DNA from 4 places in the Pseudarthrobacter sp. CCNWLW207 genome. Region 2 is predicted to be linked to each of the others. Evidence: riboswitches for the same ligand, from Rfam matches in the RefSeq annotation. Region 2 holds a riboswitch; each other region holds the start of a gene.

Region 1 (4,545 bases), on a different contig from region 2:
GCTCCATGAAGAAAATGCTCATGATGATGCCGGGTGCGCAGAACATCCGCCAGCAGCTCGAGCAGTTCGACGAGCGGGAAATCGACCGCGTCGAGGCAATCGTCCGGTCCATGACCCCGCACGAGCGCGTTGCCCCCAAAATCATCAATGGCTCCCGCCGGGCCCGCATTGCCCGCGGTTCGGGCGTCCACGTCTCCGAAGTCAATGGGCTGCTCGAACGTTTTGCCCAGGCCCAGAAGATGATGAAGAAGATGGCCCAGGGCGGCGGCATGCCGGGAATGCCAGGCATGCCGGGAATGGGCGGCCCAGGCGGCGGCGCACGCAAGGGGGCCAAGAATGCCCCGAAGAAGAAGGCCCGCTCCGGTAACCCGGCCAAGGCAGCCCAGGAGCTCAAGGACGCCGAGGCGCGGCGCGCCGGAGCGGCCAAGGCGCTCCCCACGGGTGCGGCGTTCGGCCAGCAGTCCGGCGACTTCGATCCTTCGCAGCTGAACCTGCCCAAGGGCTTCGACAAGTTCCTCGGCAAGTAATCGCATCGCCCAACTGGGTAGCAGCAGATGTCGTTATGAGCGCTCAAAACGACACCTGCTGCTACCCAGTTGGGATGTCGGAGCCGTGGAATAGGGTTGGGTCATGTTCAAGCAGCGGGTAGTGTTCGTGCACGGCGCCGGAAGCTTCGGCTCGGCGGCCTGGCCCCGGCAGCACGGCATGGCACTGACTTACGACGCCCTGTTTCTCCGGCGCCACGGCTTTGACTCTGTTGCTGAACCGGTCGAGTCCTCCTTTGCGGAGGACACCGCCATCGTTTTGAGATCCCTCGCCGACGACGGCAGGGGCGCCGCCGGTGGCCACGTTGTGGCGCATTCCCAAGGGGCGATCTCCGCCATGATGGCCGCCGTCGAGCGCCCCGACCTGGTGTATTCGCTGACGCTCGTGGAGCCGGCCTGCCTGTCGTTGACCGCGGAACTGCCTGCGACGGCGGCGCACCGGGAGCTCATGCAGCCGCTGTTTGATGTCCGCCACCAGCTGGGTGACGAGGATTTCCAACGGGAGTTCGTCCGCCGCGTCTATGCTGCAGATCTCCAAGAGCCCGCCACCCAGGAGGAACGACGCTCCGCCCGGCGGCTGCGGCTGCAGGCCCCGGCCTGGGAGGCGCCGCTGCATATCGTCCCTGGCGTGCCAACGCTGGTGCTGACCGGCGGCTGGGAGCCGCTGTATGAAGAGATCGCCGGATACCTCCGCGAAACCGGTGCCCTGCACCTCATTGCTGCGGGCGGGCACCGGCCCCAGGATTCGGCGGAAGGCGATCACGCCATCCGGGCGTTCGTGGGCGACGTCAGCCGCGGCCGGTCAGCCCGGGCCTCCTGACGCGTTAGCGCGAAGGCACCTCCAGGTCAGGCAGGTAAACCTTCCCGCCTGCCGCGAGGAACTCCTCGCTCTTTTCTCGCATCCCGGCCGCCATCTCCGCCAGCGCTGCCTGGGATTCAGCCGAGCCATACTCATCCCGGATGTCCTGGCTGATCCTCATGGAGCAGAACTTGGGGCCGCACATGGAACAGAAGTGGGCGGTTTTGGCCGGCTCGGCGGGCAGCGTTTCGTCATGGAAGGCTTCCGCAGTGACCGGGTCCAGGGACAGTGCGAATTGGTCCCGCCAGCGGAACTCGAACCGCGCCTTTGACAGGGCGTCGTCCCGCTCGTGGGCGCCGGGGTGGCCCTTGGCCAGGTCGGCGGCGTGGGCCGCGATCTTGTAGGTGATCACACCCGTCTTCACATCGTCCTTGTTGGGCAGGCCGAGGTGCTCCTTAGGCGTGACGTAGCAGAGCATGGCGGTGCCGTAGCGGGCGATCTCGGTGGCCCCGATGGCGGAGGTGATGTGGTCGTAGCCGGGTGCTATGTCCGTGACCAGCGGTCCGAGGGTGTAGAACGGGGCCCCCTTGCAGAGCTCCTGCTGGCGTTCCACATTCTCCCGGACGAGGTGGAACGGTACGTGGCCGGGTCCTTCCACCATCACCTGCACGTCGAATTCCCAGGCGCGCTGCGTCAGTTCAGCCAGCGTATCCAGCTCGGCGAACTGGGCGGCATCGTTGGCGTCCGCCGTCGCTCCCGGGCGCAGCCCGTCGCCGAGGGAGAAAGCGACGTCGTACTTGGCGAAAATTTCGCACAGCTCGTCGAAGTGGGTGTACAGGAAGTTCTCCTGGTGATGCGCGAGGCACCAGCCGGCCATGATGGAACCGCCACGGGAAACGATGCCGGTGACACGGTTGGCCGTCAGCGGCACGTAGCGCAGCAGCACTCCGGCGTGGATGGTCATGTAGTCCACGCCCTGCTCGCACTGCTCAATCACGGTGTCGCGGAAGATCTCCCACGTCAGTTTGTTGGCCTCGCCATTGACCTTCTCCAGCGCCTGGTAGATGGGCACCGTGCCGATGGGGACGGGGGAGTTGCGGATGATCCACTCACGCGTGGTGTGGATGTCATCGCCGGTGGACAGGTCCATCACGGTGTCGGCTCCCCACTGGGTTGCCCACTGCAGTTTGTCCACTTCCTCGGCGATGGAACTTGTCACAGCCGAGTTGCCGATATTGGCGTTGATCTTGACCAGGAAGGCCTTGCCGATGATCATCGGCTCGGATTCCGGGTGGTTGATGTTGTTGGGGATGATGGCGCGGCCTGCCGCCACTTCGCTGCGGACCAGTTCCACGTCACAGTTTTCGCGGAGGGCAACGAACTGCATCTCCGGGGTGATGACACCCTGCTTTGCGTAGTGCATCTGGGTGACTGTCCGGCCGTCGACGGCGCGGCGGGGCACCGGCTGTGCTCCCTTCCACTCTGCGGAGGCTGCGCCGCGGCGTACTGCCGACTTGCCGTCGTCGAGCAGGTTCCGTTCCCGGCCGCTGTAGGGCTCGGTGTCACCACGGGCCGCGATCCATTCCGAGCGGAACGGCTCCAGGCCCACCACCGGATCACTCCCAGGGCCGGCGGTGCGGTAGGTCCGGAAAGGGCCGTTCGCCTCGCCGTTGGGCGATGGTTCCAGCGCAATTTCCGTTACCGGAACCCGGATTCCGGTGGCCTCGTCACTGATGAACGCCAACGAATGGGATTTCAGCGACTGGGTCTCAGTGCCGGCTTTCCCCTTGGCAGTCTCATTTTGGGCAGCGATCAGCCGTGTTTCTGGTGTACTCAATGAATACTCACTTCCTTCGCCGGCATTACCCGGACAGGTTCAACGGTCGCAGGCTGCGTCAGCCTGATCTCAGCCCCTGCAAGGGCTCCCGTGTGGTCTAGATGAAGCTACCACAGGTCCAAGTGGGGAGGATGTGACTTGACAGGCTGACCATCTTCCGCGGATTAGGCTGTTGCCATGGCCGGAATCATCGAATTCAGCGGAACAGTGCTCACCGGACCGAATGAGGAACGGCGGGGCCTCTGGTCCGTGGACGGGCGGCTGACGTTCCGGCGTCCCGGGGCCGCTCCGAACGCGGTACTTGACGGCTGGGTGCTGCCCGGATTCGTTGATGCCCACTGCCACGTAGGCCTGGGTCCCGGCGGCGCTGTCCCGGATGCGATGGCTGAAGAACAGGCCCGCACCGACCGCGACGCAGGCACGCTCCTGGTCCGTGATGCCGGGGCGGCAAGCGACACGCGTTGGCTGCAGCAGCGTCACGACATGCCCAGGCTTGTTCGCGCCGGGCGGCATATTGCCCGGTCCCGGCGCTACCTGCGGGATTTCGCCGTCGAGGTGGAGCCGGACGGCCTGGTGGAGGCCGTGCGGAAGCAGGCGAGGGCCGGTGATGGCTGGGTCAAGCTCGTGGGGGACTGGATTGACCGCGACGCCGGAGACCTCGCACCGTCGTTTCCCGACGCCGTCGTCCGCGATGCCGTGCAGGCGGCGCATGACGAGGGCGCCCGGGTGACCGCGCACTGCTTCGCCGAAGACACCCTTGACCAGATGCTCGACGCCGGCATCGACTGCATCGAGCACGCCACCGGATTGCTGCCCCGGCACGTTCCCCGGCTCGCCGCCCAGGGTGTCCCCATCGTTCCGACGCTGATCAACATCGACACCTTCCCGGACATCGCCCGCCAGGCCGAAGCGAAATTCCCGCGGTACGCCGAGCACATGCACGCGCTGTGGGAACGCAGGTACGAGCGCGTGTACGAAGCCTTCGCAGCGGGTGTGCGAATCTATGCCGGGACAGATGCGGGCAGCGTCATCCGGCACGGACGGATCGCCGACGAAATCCTGGCACTGCACCGGGCAGGCCTCCCTCCTGCGGCGGCCCTGGATGCAGCTTGCTGGGGTGCGCGGACGTGGCTCGGCGCTGAGGGGATCTCCGAGGGTGCCAGCGCCGATGTGGTGTTGTGCGGGGAAGACCCCCGGCGCGTCCCCTCCACTGTCGCCACGCTCCGGCACGTCGTGTTGCGGGGCGAGGTGATCCGCTGACCGCCGAAGATCGCGCATCGTACAGCTGGGAATAAATTGAAGCTTCAAGTAATTTAGAAGAGTAGAGGCCTCCGAGATCCGGCGGCCGTTGGACCGGGAGTTTT
Region 2 (4,545 bases):
TGTAGCTGGCACCACGGAAAAGCATTCCCGCCGAATGCATGATGGCCAGTTGCCGCGGATCCGTGGGGTCAAGCGTGCGGAGATACTCCCCGTAGCCCGCTTTCCCGTCCCAGGGCTTGCCCAGAACCTCGGTCTGCAGCCGGAAATGCCCCAGGGACCGTTCGTCAGGGGCGGGCATGGTCCGCAGGATGCCGACTTTGCCCTCAAGCATCAGGGTGGCCGCAGCCATTCCTGTCATGAGCGATATCTGGGCGTTCCAGTCCTCGACCGGGAGCTGGGGAGCAGCAGCGATCCGATAGCCGCCGTCGGGAAGCTGCACGATCTCCTGCTCAGGCATGTTCAGGCTCGCGCCATCGCGTTCCCGCTCCAGCTCAACACGCTTGAGGCCCACTTCCTTGAGGAGCTCCAACACCGGCGAGGCCGTTCCGGCGTCGAGTTCAGCCTGGGCGCCCTTGTAACTGAGCTTGGCCCGGCTGCGGACCCGTGCCCTTTGGACCGAAACAGACGTGACCTGGGCAGCCTGGTCCAGGTGGAAGTCCCAGACAAAGGCAGAGCAGAGCTGGCCTGCCAGGAGGCTGCCGGCCCCCTCGCTGATGACCTCCGGATGAAGCGGGATGCGGCCGTCGGGCGCGTAGAACGTCTGTCCCCGGCGGCGGGTCTCGGCGTCCAGCGGCCCGCCGGGCACCACGAATGCGGGTACATCTGCGATGGCGTAGAGGACCCGATAGCCGCTGCCGGCGCGCTCAATAAACAGGGCCTGGTCTAGATCGGTGGAGGACTCAGGATCAATAGTGAGGAAATCAATGCCTGTCAGGTCGGCATCAGGCAGTTGCCTTGACGAGACAGCGGCTTCCGCATCTCGGACGGCGTCGGCAGGGTAGTCGCCCGGTAGCTCCAGCTCGGTCCGCAGCGCACTCAGTGCCTCCTCGAGGGCATTGGTGTGCTCGTGGACATTTGGGGCCAGCCGATGATGTGACACGAAATTCAGGTTAGCCCGATTTTCGCTGATTATGCACGCCATCCCCTCTTTGGGGCCGGAGGCCTAGGAGCCGGCGGCGTCCAGGGCCCGAAGCAGTGCCGCGGCGGCCTCTGCGGGATCGGCGGCTTCGGTGATGGCCCGGACCACAACGATCCGGCGGGCGCCCGCTTCCACCACCTGCTCTACGTTGCCCAGGTCCACGCCCCCAATGGCGAACCAGGGTACCTCTGCCACGCCGGGCACGGACGCCGCCTGTTTGACTGCGCCCGCGGCGTACCTGAGGAGGTCGAGCCCGACGGCGGCCCGGCCGGGCTTGGTGGGGGTGGCCCACACCGGACCAACACAGAAATAGTCCAGCCCGGTGGGCGCGGCTGTGACGGCGGCCGAGGCCGAGACCGCGCCGTCGATCTGTGAGGTGGTGTGGGTGGACAGACCGATGGCTGCATTGCCGTTCAACAAGGTGCGTGCAGCCTTCAGCGGCAGGTCCTTCTGGCCAATATGGAACACCGGGGCACCTGAGAGCACCGCGACGTCGGCCCGGTCATTGACCGCCCATAGCCGTCCATGGCGCAGGGCGGACTCCTTCAGTACCGCCAGCAGGTCCAGCTCCTCTGCTGCCTCAATCGTCTTGTCGCGGAGCTGGATGATGTCCACGCCCCCGGCGAAGGCCGCATCAACAAACTCGGCGAAGTCACCGCGATCCTTACGGGCATCCGTGCACAGGTACAGCCGGGCACCGCCCAGGGCCTCAGCATGGCTGGTGGAAAGGAAGGTGCTGTTGACGACGGCAGTGCTGTCAGGAAGGGCTGCGTTCATGGAAACCAGAGTAGTTCCTCTAAACTGGGCAGGTACTGCGGGAGCCCGCGGCAGCTGTCATAAAGCGCCGGGCTGAGAGGGCGTCAGAGCCGACCGCTTGACCTGATCCGGCTAGTACCGGCGTAGGGAAGGAACCACATGATCCCGCCAACCGGCAGTCCCTCCGCCGGCGCCCCCAATGACGCTCTCGCCGACCTCTCTGCTGACGTCGCCGTTATCGGCGGGGGTGTGATCGGGCACGGCATAGCCTGGGAAGCCAGGCGCTCGGGCCGTTCTGTGGTGGTCATCGATGATGCCCCCGGTTCCGGCGCCTCCTGGGCTGCGGCAGGCATGCTCGCCCCGGTAAGTGAGTTGCACTACCAGGAGGAAGAACTCCTGGAGCTGATGCTTGAATCGTCCCGGCTGTGGCCGGCCTTCGCGGCGGACCTGGCCCGGGACGTTCCCGGCGATGCAGGGTACCTGCCCACCCCCACGCTGGCCATCGGCGCGGACGCGGCCGACCGCCGTGCGCTGATGGACCTCCGATCAGTCCAGCGGGCCCAAGGGCTGGACGTTGAACCACTGACGGTGCGCGAGGCCCGCAGCCGCGAAGCCCTCCTGAGCCCCGCGATCTCCTGCGCCCTGGACATTCCCGCTGACCACCAGGTGGATCCGCGGAAGCTGGTGGCGTGCCTGCGGGAGGCTTTGGCCAGCCACAGGGAGGATTCAGGATCCGCCGTCGCAGGAGCCGAACACGGATTCGCCGTTGCCGACCGTGCGTCGTCGCTGGCCTGGAAAGACGGCCGGGTCGCCGGTGTCCGGCTGGCCGGTGGGGGCTCGGTGACCGCCAGCGAAACCATCGTGGCCAACGGGCTCGGAGCGGCGTCGTTGGCCGGGCTGCCCGATGGACTCCAGCTGCCGCTGCGCCCCGTGCACGGCGACATTCTCCGGCTGCGCGTCCCGGAGCATCTCCGCCCTCTGGTCACCGCCACTGTCCGCGGACTGGTCCACGGTGTTCCCGTCTACATCGTTCCAAGGCGTGACGGCACTGTGGTCATCGGTGCCACCCAGCGCGAGGACGCGTTGGCAGCATCCAGTCCGGAGCGCCGCCAGGACGGCACAGGAACGTCGGCTGGCGGCGTCTCGGCAGGCGGCGTCTACCAGCTGCTTCGCGATGCCCAGGTCCTGGTGCCGGCGGTCGCCGAGCTGGAACTGCTGGAAAGTACAGCCCGGGCGCGTCCTGCTACGCCGGATAACGCTCCATTGCTGGGCCGCGTCCACCTCCCAGGGAACCCCGGACCGGTGGATGGCCTGATCGTGGCGACGGGTTTTTTCCGCCACGGTGTGCTGTTGACCCCTGCAGCCGCCGCCATCTGCCGGGACCTCATGGATGGACGCACAGACCCGCGCTGGCTCCCGTTCAGTCCGGCCAGATTCTCCACACGCCGTGCCGCCATCCTCCAACCCACCAAGGAAACAGCATGAACATCACCCTCAATGGTTCGCAGCACAGCGTGTCCGACGGCGCGTCAATTACCACTCTGGTCAGCCAGGTCACTGGCCGTCCCCTGGCTGCGAACGGGCAGGCCACCGACGGGCAAAAACTGGGTGTGGCAGTGGCACACAACTCCGAAGTAGTACCCCGCAGCCAGTGGTACGTCACGGCACTCGCCGAAGGTGACGACGTCGAACTGGTCACAGCAGTCCAGGGAGGCTGAACCATGACCGAAACCATCAATACCGTTAACCCGACCGGGCACCCGGACGCGCTCGTGATCGACGGCGTGGAGCTCGGCTCCCGCCTGATCATGGGCACCGGCGGCGCGCCAAGCCTTGATGGGCTGGGCGCGGCCCTGCTGGCCTCCGGGACGGAGCTGACCACCGTGGCCATGCGGCGATACTCGCCAGCCGAAACCGGCTCCCTTTTCCAGCTCCTGCTGGACCATGGCATCCGGGTCCTGCCCAACACTGCCGGCTGCTTCACTGCGCGGGATGCCGTGATGACGGCTGAACTGGCCCGCGAGGCGCTGGAAACAGACTGGGTCAAGCTTGAGGTCATCGCCGACGAACAGACCCTCCTGCCGGACGCCGTTGAGCTCGTGGACGCGACTGAACAGCTCGTCAACCGGGGCTTCAAGGTGTTCGCCTACACCAACGACGACCCCGTCCTGGCCCTGCGGCTCGAAAACCTCGGCGCGACGGCGGTCATGCCACTGGGATCGCCCATCGGCACCGGGCTGGGCATCCTCAACCCGCACAACATCGAACTCATCGTGTCCCGCGCGTCGGTGCCCGTGGTGCTGGACGCCGGCATAGGGACTGCCTCGGACGCTGCCCTTGCCATGGAACTGGGTTGCGACGCCGTCCTGCTGGCTACCGCTGTCACACGCGCCCAGAACCCGGCACTCATGGGGGAGGCCTTCAAACACGCTGTGATCGCCGGTAGGCTGGCGAAAGCGGCCGGGCGGATACCGCGCCGTGAGCACGCCCTGGCATCCTCAGCCATGGAAGGCCGGGCAGAGTTCCTCTGACCCGTTGCCGCCGCGGCCAGCCACCGGGCGTGCCCTCAAGGATCAACCCGAGGAGCCAGCCGTGGCGGGCACTGAAGACACACTCAGCAGGTCAGCCATCGATGAAGCGCTGGCTGGCCTCCCGGACTGGCGGTACCGCCTCGGCGGGTTCGTGACTGTGTTTAAAACGCCGACGGCGGCCGCGGCCTTGCAGCTGATAGCCGACGTCGGACGCCTCGCCGAAGAACAAAACCACCACCC
Region 3 (4,545 bases), on a different contig from region 2:
TGGCCCGCCGCGAATCCGTGGACCGCCAGATGATCGTCCGGCAACGCGACGACAGAATCCAGATCGCAGTCCTCGAAGACGGCGTCCTGGCCGAGCACTTTGTCTCCAAGACGCAGCAGGACTCCCTGATCGGGAACGTCTACCTCGGCAAGGTGCAGAACGTCCTGCCATCAATGGAAGCGGCGTTCGTTGATATCGGCCGCGGCCGCAACGCCGTCCTGTACGCCGGTGAGGTGAACTGGGAAGCCGTCAACCTCGAAGGCAAGCAGCGCCGGATCGAGAACGCCCTGAAGTCCGGCGACACCGTCCTGGTCCAGGTCACCAAGGACCCCGTGGGTCACAAGGGCGCGCGCCTGACCAGCCAGATCTCCCTCCCCGGCCGCTACCTGGTCTACGTACCCGGCGGCTCCATGACGGGAATCTCACGTAAGCTGCCCGACGTCGAACGCAACCGGCTCAAGCGCATCCTCAAGGACCGCCTGCCGGAGCATGCCGGCGTCATCGTCCGCACGGCCGCAGAAGGCGCCTCGGAAGAGGAGCTCACGCACGACATCAACCGTCTGCGCGCCCAGTGGGAGGGCATTGAAAGCCAGTCCACGTCCACGAAGATCCTTGCCCCGGAACTTCTCTACGGCGAACCGGACCTCACCATCAAGGTGGTTCGGGACGTCTTCAACGAGGACTTCTCCAAGCTGATCGTCTCCGGTGAGGAGGCCTGGGACACCATCGAGGCCTACGTCACGTACGTGGCCCCCGATCTGGTGGGCCGCCTGGAAAAGTGGACCAAGGACCAGGACATCTTCGCGGCCTGGCGGATCGACGAGCAGATCCATAAGGCACTCGAACGCAAGGTCTTCCTGCCCTCTGGCGGTTCGCTGGTCATCGACCGAACCGAAGCCATGACCGTGGTGGACGTCAACACCGGCAAGTTCACCGGCAGCGGCGGCAACCTCGAGGAAACGGTCACCAAGAACAACCTCGAAGCTGCCGAAGAAGTTGTACGCCAGTTGCGGCTCCGCGACATCGGCGGCATTATCGTCATCGACTTCATCGACATGGTCCTGGAATCCAACCGCGACCTCGTCCTGCGCCGCATGGTGGAATGCCTGGGCCGCGACCGCACCAAGCACCAGGTGGCAGAAGTAACGTCGCTGGGGCTCGTTCAGATGACGCGCAAGCGCATGGGCACCGGGCTGCTGGAAGTCTTCGGCGAGCAGTGCGAAACCTGTGCCGGCCGCGGCGTGGTCACCCACGACGATCCCGTGGAGCACCGTCGCGCCAACACGGTGGCTGCCGAGCACCACGTGCAGCGTACGGACACTCACCGCACGGACACCCCGCGGCCCGACCAGCGCCCGGAAAGCCAGCGGGCCGACAGCCAGCCCGGCGCACGTGGCGACCGCAAGCGGCGCCGTGGACGCGGAGGCGTTCCCTTGGAGGCGGCACCGTCCGCACCGGTCCAGATCCACACGGTCCACCCGGATCCCAGCGACGCCGAGCGGCACGCCAAGGCTGAGGCCACCAGGCTGGCCCTGGCCAACATCGCCGCGGCGGCGCACGCAGCGCACCTGCACGACGACGAGGTAGCCCACGCTGCTGGAGCCGCGGCGGCCGGAAGCCCTGCAGCGGCAGCACGGACGACGACGGAGCAGGCCCACGGCGCCCCGGCAGTAACAGGCCAGGCACCAACAGGCCAGGCACCGGCAACAGCCCGTCAGCATGACGCCGACGCGTCCGGACGTCCTGCTGCCGTGCTCACTTTCGGCGGGGAACAGGTGGCGCTGCCGTTCGTGGAGCACGCGGCAGACCAGCCGCAGCAGCCGGCCCTGACGCTCGACAGGCTCGCGGAAGCCTTCGCGCACCTCGGCGAGCCCCCCGTTGCCGCTCCGGAGCCTGCGCAGGCTGCCCCGCAGCCAAGCACCGACGTGCCGCGTGCTGCGGTAGAGGAGAAGGATTACTCAGACCACACCGCTGAGCAGTCCCGTACCCGCAGGCCCCGCCGCAACCGCAGCGCCAGCCGGGCCCAGGGCGCGGCAAACGCAACCTCGGTAGAACACCACGAGGCAACGCACGCAGCAGCCGGCGGCCACTCCCACGCGGCCAAGGCGCCTGAGCCGGCCACAACCGCCGCAGGCGACAAGAAACAGGCAGAGGCGCCAATCATCCTCGGGGTAGGAGTACCTGCTTCCGAGCTCTGATCCTCCGCAAAGGACATCAGCCAGGATGCCCGGACACGACCCTTCGCAGGGGCGCGTCCGGGCATCGCGCGTTAACGGCTTCATGTGACCAGGCCATTTGACACCGGGCCGGGCACTGAAACGCTAGGCTTGGTTACCGACACGGGGTGCCGCGCAAGGGCCGGCTGAGATCCACACCCGTTGAACCTGTCCGGCTAGCACCGGCGAAGGGATGTCTTCCTTGTCTTCAACTACTGTCCTGCCCCCGGCACCTGTACTCAGCCCGGCAGCGCCGGCCCCGGTCCTCCGGGACGTTCCGCGGGTGCTGTCCATCGCAGGGTCCGACCCGTCCGGCGGCGCCGGCATCCAGGCCGACCTGAAAAGCATCGCAGCCCACGGCGGCTACGGGATGGCCGCGATCACCGCGCTGACAGCGCAGAACACTCAGGGCGTCCGCGCGGTGCACGTGCCGCCGGCCGCCTTCCTGGTCCAGCAGTTGGAAGCCGTGAGCGATGACATCACCATTGATGCCGTCAAAATCGGCATGCTGGGCGATGCCGAGGTGGTGGCCGCGGTCCGCAGCTGGCTCGAAAAGGTGCGTCCCGGCGTCGTAGTCCTTGACCCCGTCATGGTGGCTACCAGCGGCGACAGGCTCCTGCAGGCGTCTGCCGAGGCTGCCCTCCGCGGACTGCTCCCGCTGGCGGACCTGATCACGCCCAATCTCGCTGAACTGGCCATGCTGCTCGGAGAGGCCCAGGCCGGCTCCTGGGCAGAAGCGCTGGAACAGGGCCGGCGGTTGGCGGCGGACACCGGCTCCACCATCCTGGTGAAGGGGGGACATCTCGACGGCGCCGCCTGCCCGGATGCCCTCGTCAATACCGGCGGACTGCTTGCCCAGGAAATTGTGGAGGTTCCGGGGGACAGGATCCCCACCCGGAACAGCCACGGGACGGGCTGCTCGCTCTCGTCGGCCATGGCAACGGCACAGGCCCGGCTGGGGGACTGGGAGGCCTCACTGCGGCACGTCAAGCCCTGGCTGGCAGGTGCCCTGGAGTCCTCGAACGGCCTGGACGTCGGTGCGGGAAACGGTCCCGTCCACCACTTCCACCACCTGCAGGCGGCCACAGGGCCTGTCCTGGACCCGTCCCCGCTCGGCGAGGGCGGCTTCGCCGAGCTCCTCCGTGCGGAGGCCACCGCAGACCTCGCCGCCATCTATGAGCTCGAGTTCATCCGGAACCTCGTGGCAGGAAGCCTGCCCGAAAAGCAGTTCGCCTACTACCTGGCCCAGGATGCCATCTACCTCAATGGGTACTCAAGGGTGCTGGCACGGGCCAGCGCCTTGGCCCCCACCGAAGCCGCACAGCTGTTTTGGGCCCGATCAGCCCAGCAATGCCTGGAGGTTGAATCGGAGCTGCATCGGACCTGGCTCAGTACGCGAACCGTGGAGCCCGTCCTCGGTCCTGTCACGAAGTCGTATGTGGACCACCTGCTGGCCGCCTCCGCATCGGGCAGTTACGCGGTGCTGGTGGCAGCGGTCCTGCCCTGCTTCTGGCTCTACGCCGAAGTCGGACAGACCCTCCACGCGCAATTCCTTGCCGCGGGCGCCCCGGCGGACCACCCGTACGCCGAGTGGCTGCGGACGTACGCCGACGAGGACTTCGCGCAGGCCACCCGTGCAGCTATTGCCCTGGCCGACGAAGCCGGACGCCGGGGCTCGGAGGACGAGCGTGCTGCCATGGTCGTCGCTTTCAACCAGTCGTGCCGTTTCGAAGTTGATTTCTTCGACGCGCCGCGGCTGCACGCCTGACGCTCCCCGGCCCATCCAGCCGGTACGATAGTCGGGCACGGTTCCGGATTGTCAGTGGTGCGCACGTTTGTGGCGCTTATCACGGACAGCCCGCCGGAACCAGCCTCATTTGCGGCCGAAGGCAAAATTAGCGTATTCTAGATCTTCGGTGCTTACGCCAACACTTGGGTTACGACCCCACGGCGTTGAGGCACAGCGAGAGCCCAGCCAAATATAGGCCCAGGTTCCGCACGCAAATCTAGTAATAAACGTCGAGAGAAGTGAGTTCCCAAGTGGTGTACGCGATTGTCCGCGCAGGCGGCCGCCAAGAGAAGGTTTCCGTTGGAGACTTCGTTACCCTGAACCGCGTCCCCGGTGGAGCCGGCAGCACCATTCAGCTGCCCGCACTGCTCCTGGTAGACGGTGACAAGGTCACCTCCGCCGCTGCGGACCTGGCCAAGGTAACTGTTACGGCTGAGATCCTCAATGACCTCCGTGGTCCGAAGATCGTCATCCAGAAGTTCAAGAACAAGACCGGTTACAAGAAGCGCCAGGGTCACCGTCAGGAACTGACCAAGGTCA
Region 4 (4,545 bases), on a different contig from region 2:
GCCAGGTGTTGGCGGTGCGGAGCGCCCATTGCCAGTACGCCAGCTCGAACGTGGGGTTGGTGACCGTCCCGCGGATGGCTTCATAACTTTCCTGGGCGGGGATCAGCGGAGGCCCAAGCTCAAAGCCACGTGCCGTGGGGTGCGCGAAGCTTGCCATGAACTCGGCGGTTTCGAACACAATCTCCGAAAATTCCTCCAGCAATGTCCGCGAGGGCACCGCCCGGTACGCCAGCTCGGCCAGGTGGATGGGGTGCGGCTGCTGCCAGATCAGGAAGGTGCCGATCGGGCTGGGGCTTTCCCGCCCGTCCGGTCCCACCTGCTTGGGCCAGCGGACGCCGTCGAACCCTTGGGCTTTGGCCGTCTGCCGCGCAGACTCGAGGATGGTTTGGTACCAGCGGAGGCTGGGGAGCAGCAGTTCCGTGCGGTTCCAGTGGGCGAAATGCGCGGCGTGCCACCAGTGCATCTCCAGGTGGAAGCGGCCCCGCCAGGAGTTGCACACCAGCCCGGTCTCCTGTGGTGGCAGGGATCCGGCGCAGTTGATCGCCGTGAGGTACTGGGACAGGACGATCCTGCGCTCAAGTTCAGCCGCCCGCGGGTCGGGTGTGCCATGGAGTTCGACGGCGCCGCCGGACTGCCAGAACTTCCGCCAGTGGTCGCGGGAGGCCTGGGCGACGGCGGTTCCAGTCCCAGTCGAGGGTGCGCCGCCAGAGCTGCGCAGGATGCATTCGCCCTGCCCGGTGCTGGTGAACTGGACGGCCAGGTCAAGGACGTCCTGGCCGGCGTCGGCGCCAAGCAGCAGGTTATGGGCCCCCGACTGGTCCAGCCGGAGGTTCCTCCCGGACACCGTCACCTGGTACCCCGATCCGTCCAGGTCGCGGTCCACCGTCCAGTGCTGGAGGCCGTCCGCTCCGCCCGTTGGTTCCGCCAAGGTAGTGGTGTGGTCCGCGGGACGGTTCCAGTCCGCGGCGTCATGCCACGCCTCGGACCCGTAGGGGAAGGCGAACGTGACCACCAGCCCGTGCTGGAGGGCCGCGGACTCCACGATCAGGCCGATCTGGTCCCGGTCCGGATGGCAGGCCGTGATGACCTTGACGGGATGGCCCCGGAGGCTGAACGTGCTGGTGACCGTCCCGGTCCAGAGGTCCAGGGTCTGGACGGGGTCGACGACGTCTGCCCCGGTGAGCGGCCGAGGCGCCCCGGCCCCGGCCCGATCCGTCCACGCGAACCCGATCCGGCCCAGGTCCAGGCGGTGCGGGTTCGCCCGCAGCCAGGTCTCGGCGCGGGACGCCTTAGTCTCCCGGCCTTCCACGATGTCGCCCACCATGTCCAGGTAAGGGACCGGGCCCCGCGCGGAATCGTACAGAACCGTGGAACTGGCCAGGCTGTACTCCTCGGACGCGGGGATGGAGTGCCAGCCCCATTGGGACTGCGAGCCGAGCAGCGTGCCGGGCGGCCCTCCTACGGGGTACTCGGCCGGGAGGCTCTGGAGCCCGGTGAGGTCTACCGTGAAGCAGAACTCGCCGTTGCCCACGGAAACCGGGCTGCGGGGATCAAGGCTCCGCTGCTCCACGTTGTGCCGGCGGACCAGGGCTTGACGGTCGATGGTGTGCTGGCTGCTCAAATGCCCGCCCTCCTGAAGGCTGCCGGATTTGACGGCGGCTTCCACGGCTGCGCCAGTGAGAAAACGCTTACCGGATCGACTTCATCCTCGTGTCGTCAGGGGGAGCGTGTCAACTTCGGGAGTGTCAGGAAGCCCAGCCCAGGGGCACGCTTACTCGGCCCGCATGGACCCCAGGATTTCGCGCAGGGCCTCCACCACGAGGTCGTGGTCCTGCTGCTGAGGCAGCCCGGAAACGGTGACAGTGGCTACAGCACCCACCCCGGCCACGTACACCGGGAAGGAGCCGCCGTGTGGCGCGTAGGTGGACTCGTCGAACCAGCCGTGGTCCTCGATCCGGCCGCCGTGCAGCCTGCCGCGGAGTCCCACCAGCAATGACGGGATCTCATACCGGGCGGCGGTACGCTGCTTGGCCCGGATCCAGTGCTCGTTGTCCGGGGTGGCGCCATCCAAGGCCACGTGGAAGAGCACTTGTTCGCCCTTGGTAATGTCGATCGCGATGGGAAGCCGCCGCGTCTTCCCCAGCTCCACCAGGAGCAACCCCAGATTGAGGGAATCGTCCTTGGTGAAATGCGGAAACTGCAGCTCGGTGATCTCGGCCTCGATCCGGTCAATCAGGGCCTCGAGCAGGCCTGATGGCTGGGGCAGCCTTGAGTCGGGATTGAACGCAGTCACAGTCGGGTTGTTGGCAGTCATGGCCCACAATCTACCGCCCCAGCGGTGTAAACTGGACCACGCCCATCAGGGCAGAATATTCAAAGACCAGCTTTATTAACGACAGGGGAGCGCCGCCGTCGGGCATCACTGGCATTGCCAGGGAACCGCAGGTGGGCGCTGAGAGTGCGGGACAGCCGCAGACCCTCGAACCTGATCCGGTTAGTACCGGCGCAAGGGAGTCGAGTTCTCGAAGTGTGCGGTAACCGGCGGCAAGCCGACCGCCGGAACACTTTCCCCTCCTGTTCCTCAGGAGGATCACATGAGCACTGCAGCAATCAAAAAGACCGGCTACACCTGGCGCATCGTTGACATCGTGGTGGCCGCCCTCATCGCCATCGCCGGCGGCGTGATCTTCTGGGCGTGGTCCCAGGGCGCCGCCGCGGTTTCGCCGCCCATGAACGCCGTCTACCCGCCGCTGACCGGCCTCATCGCCGGCGGCTGGATGATCCCCGCCGTGCTGGGCATGCTGATCATCCGCAAGCCGGGCGCCGCGCTCTTCTGCGAAACGGTGGCCGCCATGGGTGAACTGATCATGGGCTCGCCGTACGGCGCCTCCGTGCTGTTTTCCGGCTTCGTCCAGGGCCTGGGTGCCGAGATCATCTTCGCCATCTTCGTCTACAAGAAGTTCAACCTGCCCGTCGCCCTGCTGGCCGGCGCTGCGGCCGGGCTGTTCTGCGGCCTGAACGACTCCTTCGCCCCCTGGGGCTGGAACATCGCCTACGCCGCCGGTGACAAGCTCGCGTACATCGTATTTACCGCCATCTCGGGCGCGATCATCGCCGGCGCGCTGTCCTGGATCGCCACGCGCGGCCTGGCCAGGACCGGTGTGCTGAGCTCCTTCGCGTCCCGCAAGGCTGCGTCGGAGCCCGCCTTCTCCTAATGCCCGCAGCCTACGACGACGGCACAGCCGCTGCGATGCGGCCCGCCGCCGTCACTGCCCGCGGTTGGGGGTGGCGGCACGCCGGCCGGTCCCGGCCTGCGGTCCACGCCCTGGACCTGGACATCAAGCCCGGGGAGCGTGTGCTCCTGCTGGGCCCGTCAGGGGCGGGCAAATCCACGCTGCTCCACGCCCTCGCGGGGGTGCTGGGGGATATGAACGACGACGGCGAAGCGGGCGATTCCGACGAATCCGGTTCGCTGCGGATCGACGGCGCGTCCCCCCGTGAGCGGCGCGGCCGCGCCGGGCTGGTGCAGCAGGATCCCGAAACGCAGGTGGTCCTCTCCCGGCTCGGCGACGACGTCGCCTTCGGCGCCGAGAACCTCGCCGTGCCGCGCGATGCGATCTGGGCGCGCGTGCACGAGGCGCTTGACGACGTCGGGCTCTCCCACCTGCCGCTGGACCACCCGACGTCGGCCCTTTCCGGCGGGCAGAAGCAGCGCCTGGCGCTCGCCGGCATCCTGGCCATGCGGCCCGGGCTGATCCTCTTGGACGAGCCCACGGCCAACCTGGACCCCACCGGGGTCCTCGAGGTCCGCGACGCCGTCGGACGCTGCCTGGACAAGACCGGGGCCACGCTGGTTGTGGTGGAGCACCGCGTGTCCGTCTGGAAGGACCTCGTGGACAGGATCGTGGTGCTGCAGCCAGGCTCCGCAACCGATCCCGCAGTGCTGCTGGACGGGCCGCCGGACCAGGTCCTCGCCGAGGCGAGGGACATGCTGATTGCTGCCGGTGTGTGGGTCCCCGGCTTTGTTCCGGCCACGCGGAACCGGACTTCCGGCGGCTCCGGGGACCTGTTGCTGGCGGCCGAGGACCTTGCCGTTTCGCGGGAGCGGCCTCGCCGCCGCCGCTTCAAAGCGATCCCTCCGGTTCCGGTCCAGCAGGGCATCTCGGCGCAAGTTCGCGCCGGGCAGGCGCTCACCATCACAGGTCCGAACGGTGCGGGAAAATCCACATTCGCGCTGACCCTGGCCGGCCTGCTGGCACCCGTAGGGGGAAACGTTTCGGCCACCGTGGACCTGAGCCAGGGCGCAGGCATCGACCCCTACAAATGGAAGGCGGACCAGCTGATCGCCCGCATCGGAACCGTCTTCCAGGAGCCAGAGCACCAGTTTGTCACGGGCAATGTCCTGGACGAGCTGATGTTCGGCCCCAGGCATCTTGGCCACGGCGAGGAACGGGTGGATGAGCTCCTCCAGCGGCTTCGGCTGACCGAACTCGTGGACGCCAACCCCTACACGCTCTCCGGCGGTGAGAAGCGCCGGCTGTCCGT

What was found. Region 2 has a riboswitch for thiamine pyrophosphate ahead of thiO (glycine oxidase ThiO). Riboswitches for the same ligand answer to the same signal wherever they lie in the genome.
Region 1: linked by a shared signal. The riboswitch ahead of thiC (phosphomethylpyrimidine synthase ThiC) and the one ahead of thiO (glycine oxidase ThiO) in region 2 are both predicted to bind thiamine pyrophosphate.
Region 3: linked by a shared signal. The riboswitch ahead of V9L17_RS17765 (bifunctional hydroxymethylpyrimidine kinase/phosphomethylpyrimidine kinase) and the one ahead of thiO (glycine oxidase ThiO) in region 2 are both predicted to bind thiamine pyrophosphate.
Region 4: linked by a shared signal. The riboswitch ahead of V9L17_RS14930 (ECF transporter S component) and the one ahead of thiO (glycine oxidase ThiO) in region 2 are both predicted to bind thiamine pyrophosphate.

What each region holds. Positions count from the first base shown of each region.
Region 1 is NZ_JBBCBS010000009.1:18,985-23,529, reverse strand. It holds gene ffh (signal recognition particle protein) at 1-527, shown strand, start outside; gene V9L17_RS15750 (alpha/beta hydrolase) at 631-1,365, shown strand; gene thiC (phosphomethylpyrimidine synthase ThiC) at 1,370-3,181, opposite strand; TPP riboswitch at 3,176-3,283, opposite strand; gene V9L17_RS15740 (amidohydrolase family protein) at 3,359-4,441, shown strand.
Region 2 is NZ_JBBCBS010000003.1:297,733-302,277, forward strand. It holds gene V9L17_RS07105 (RNB domain-containing ribonuclease) at 1-979, opposite strand, end outside; gene thiE (thiamine phosphate synthase) at 1,043-1,795, opposite strand; TPP riboswitch at 1,823-1,941, shown strand; gene thiO (glycine oxidase ThiO) at 1,934-3,259, shown strand; gene thiS (sulfur carrier protein ThiS) at 3,256-3,492, shown strand; gene V9L17_RS07125 (thiazole synthase) at 3,496-4,305, shown strand; gene V9L17_RS07130 (4a-hydroxytetrahydrobiopterin dehydratase) at 4,367-4,545, shown strand, end outside.
Region 3 is NZ_JBBCBS010000012.1:16,606-21,150, reverse strand. It holds gene V9L17_RS17770 (Rne/Rng family ribonuclease) at 1-2,198, shown strand, start outside; TPP riboswitch at 2,331-2,427, shown strand; gene V9L17_RS17765 (bifunctional hydroxymethylpyrimidine kinase/phosphomethylpyrimidine kinase) at 2,410-3,984, shown strand; gene rplU (50S ribosomal protein L21) at 4,257-4,545, shown strand, end outside.
Region 4 is NZ_JBBCBS010000008.1:53,368-57,912, forward strand. It holds gene V9L17_RS14920 (hypothetical protein) at 1-1,621, opposite strand, end outside; gene V9L17_RS14925 (heme-degrading domain-containing protein) at 1,772-2,314, opposite strand; TPP riboswitch at 2,388-2,530, shown strand; gene V9L17_RS14930 (ECF transporter S component) at 2,595-3,215, shown strand; gene V9L17_RS14935 (ABC transporter ATP-binding protein) at 3,215-4,545, shown strand, end outside.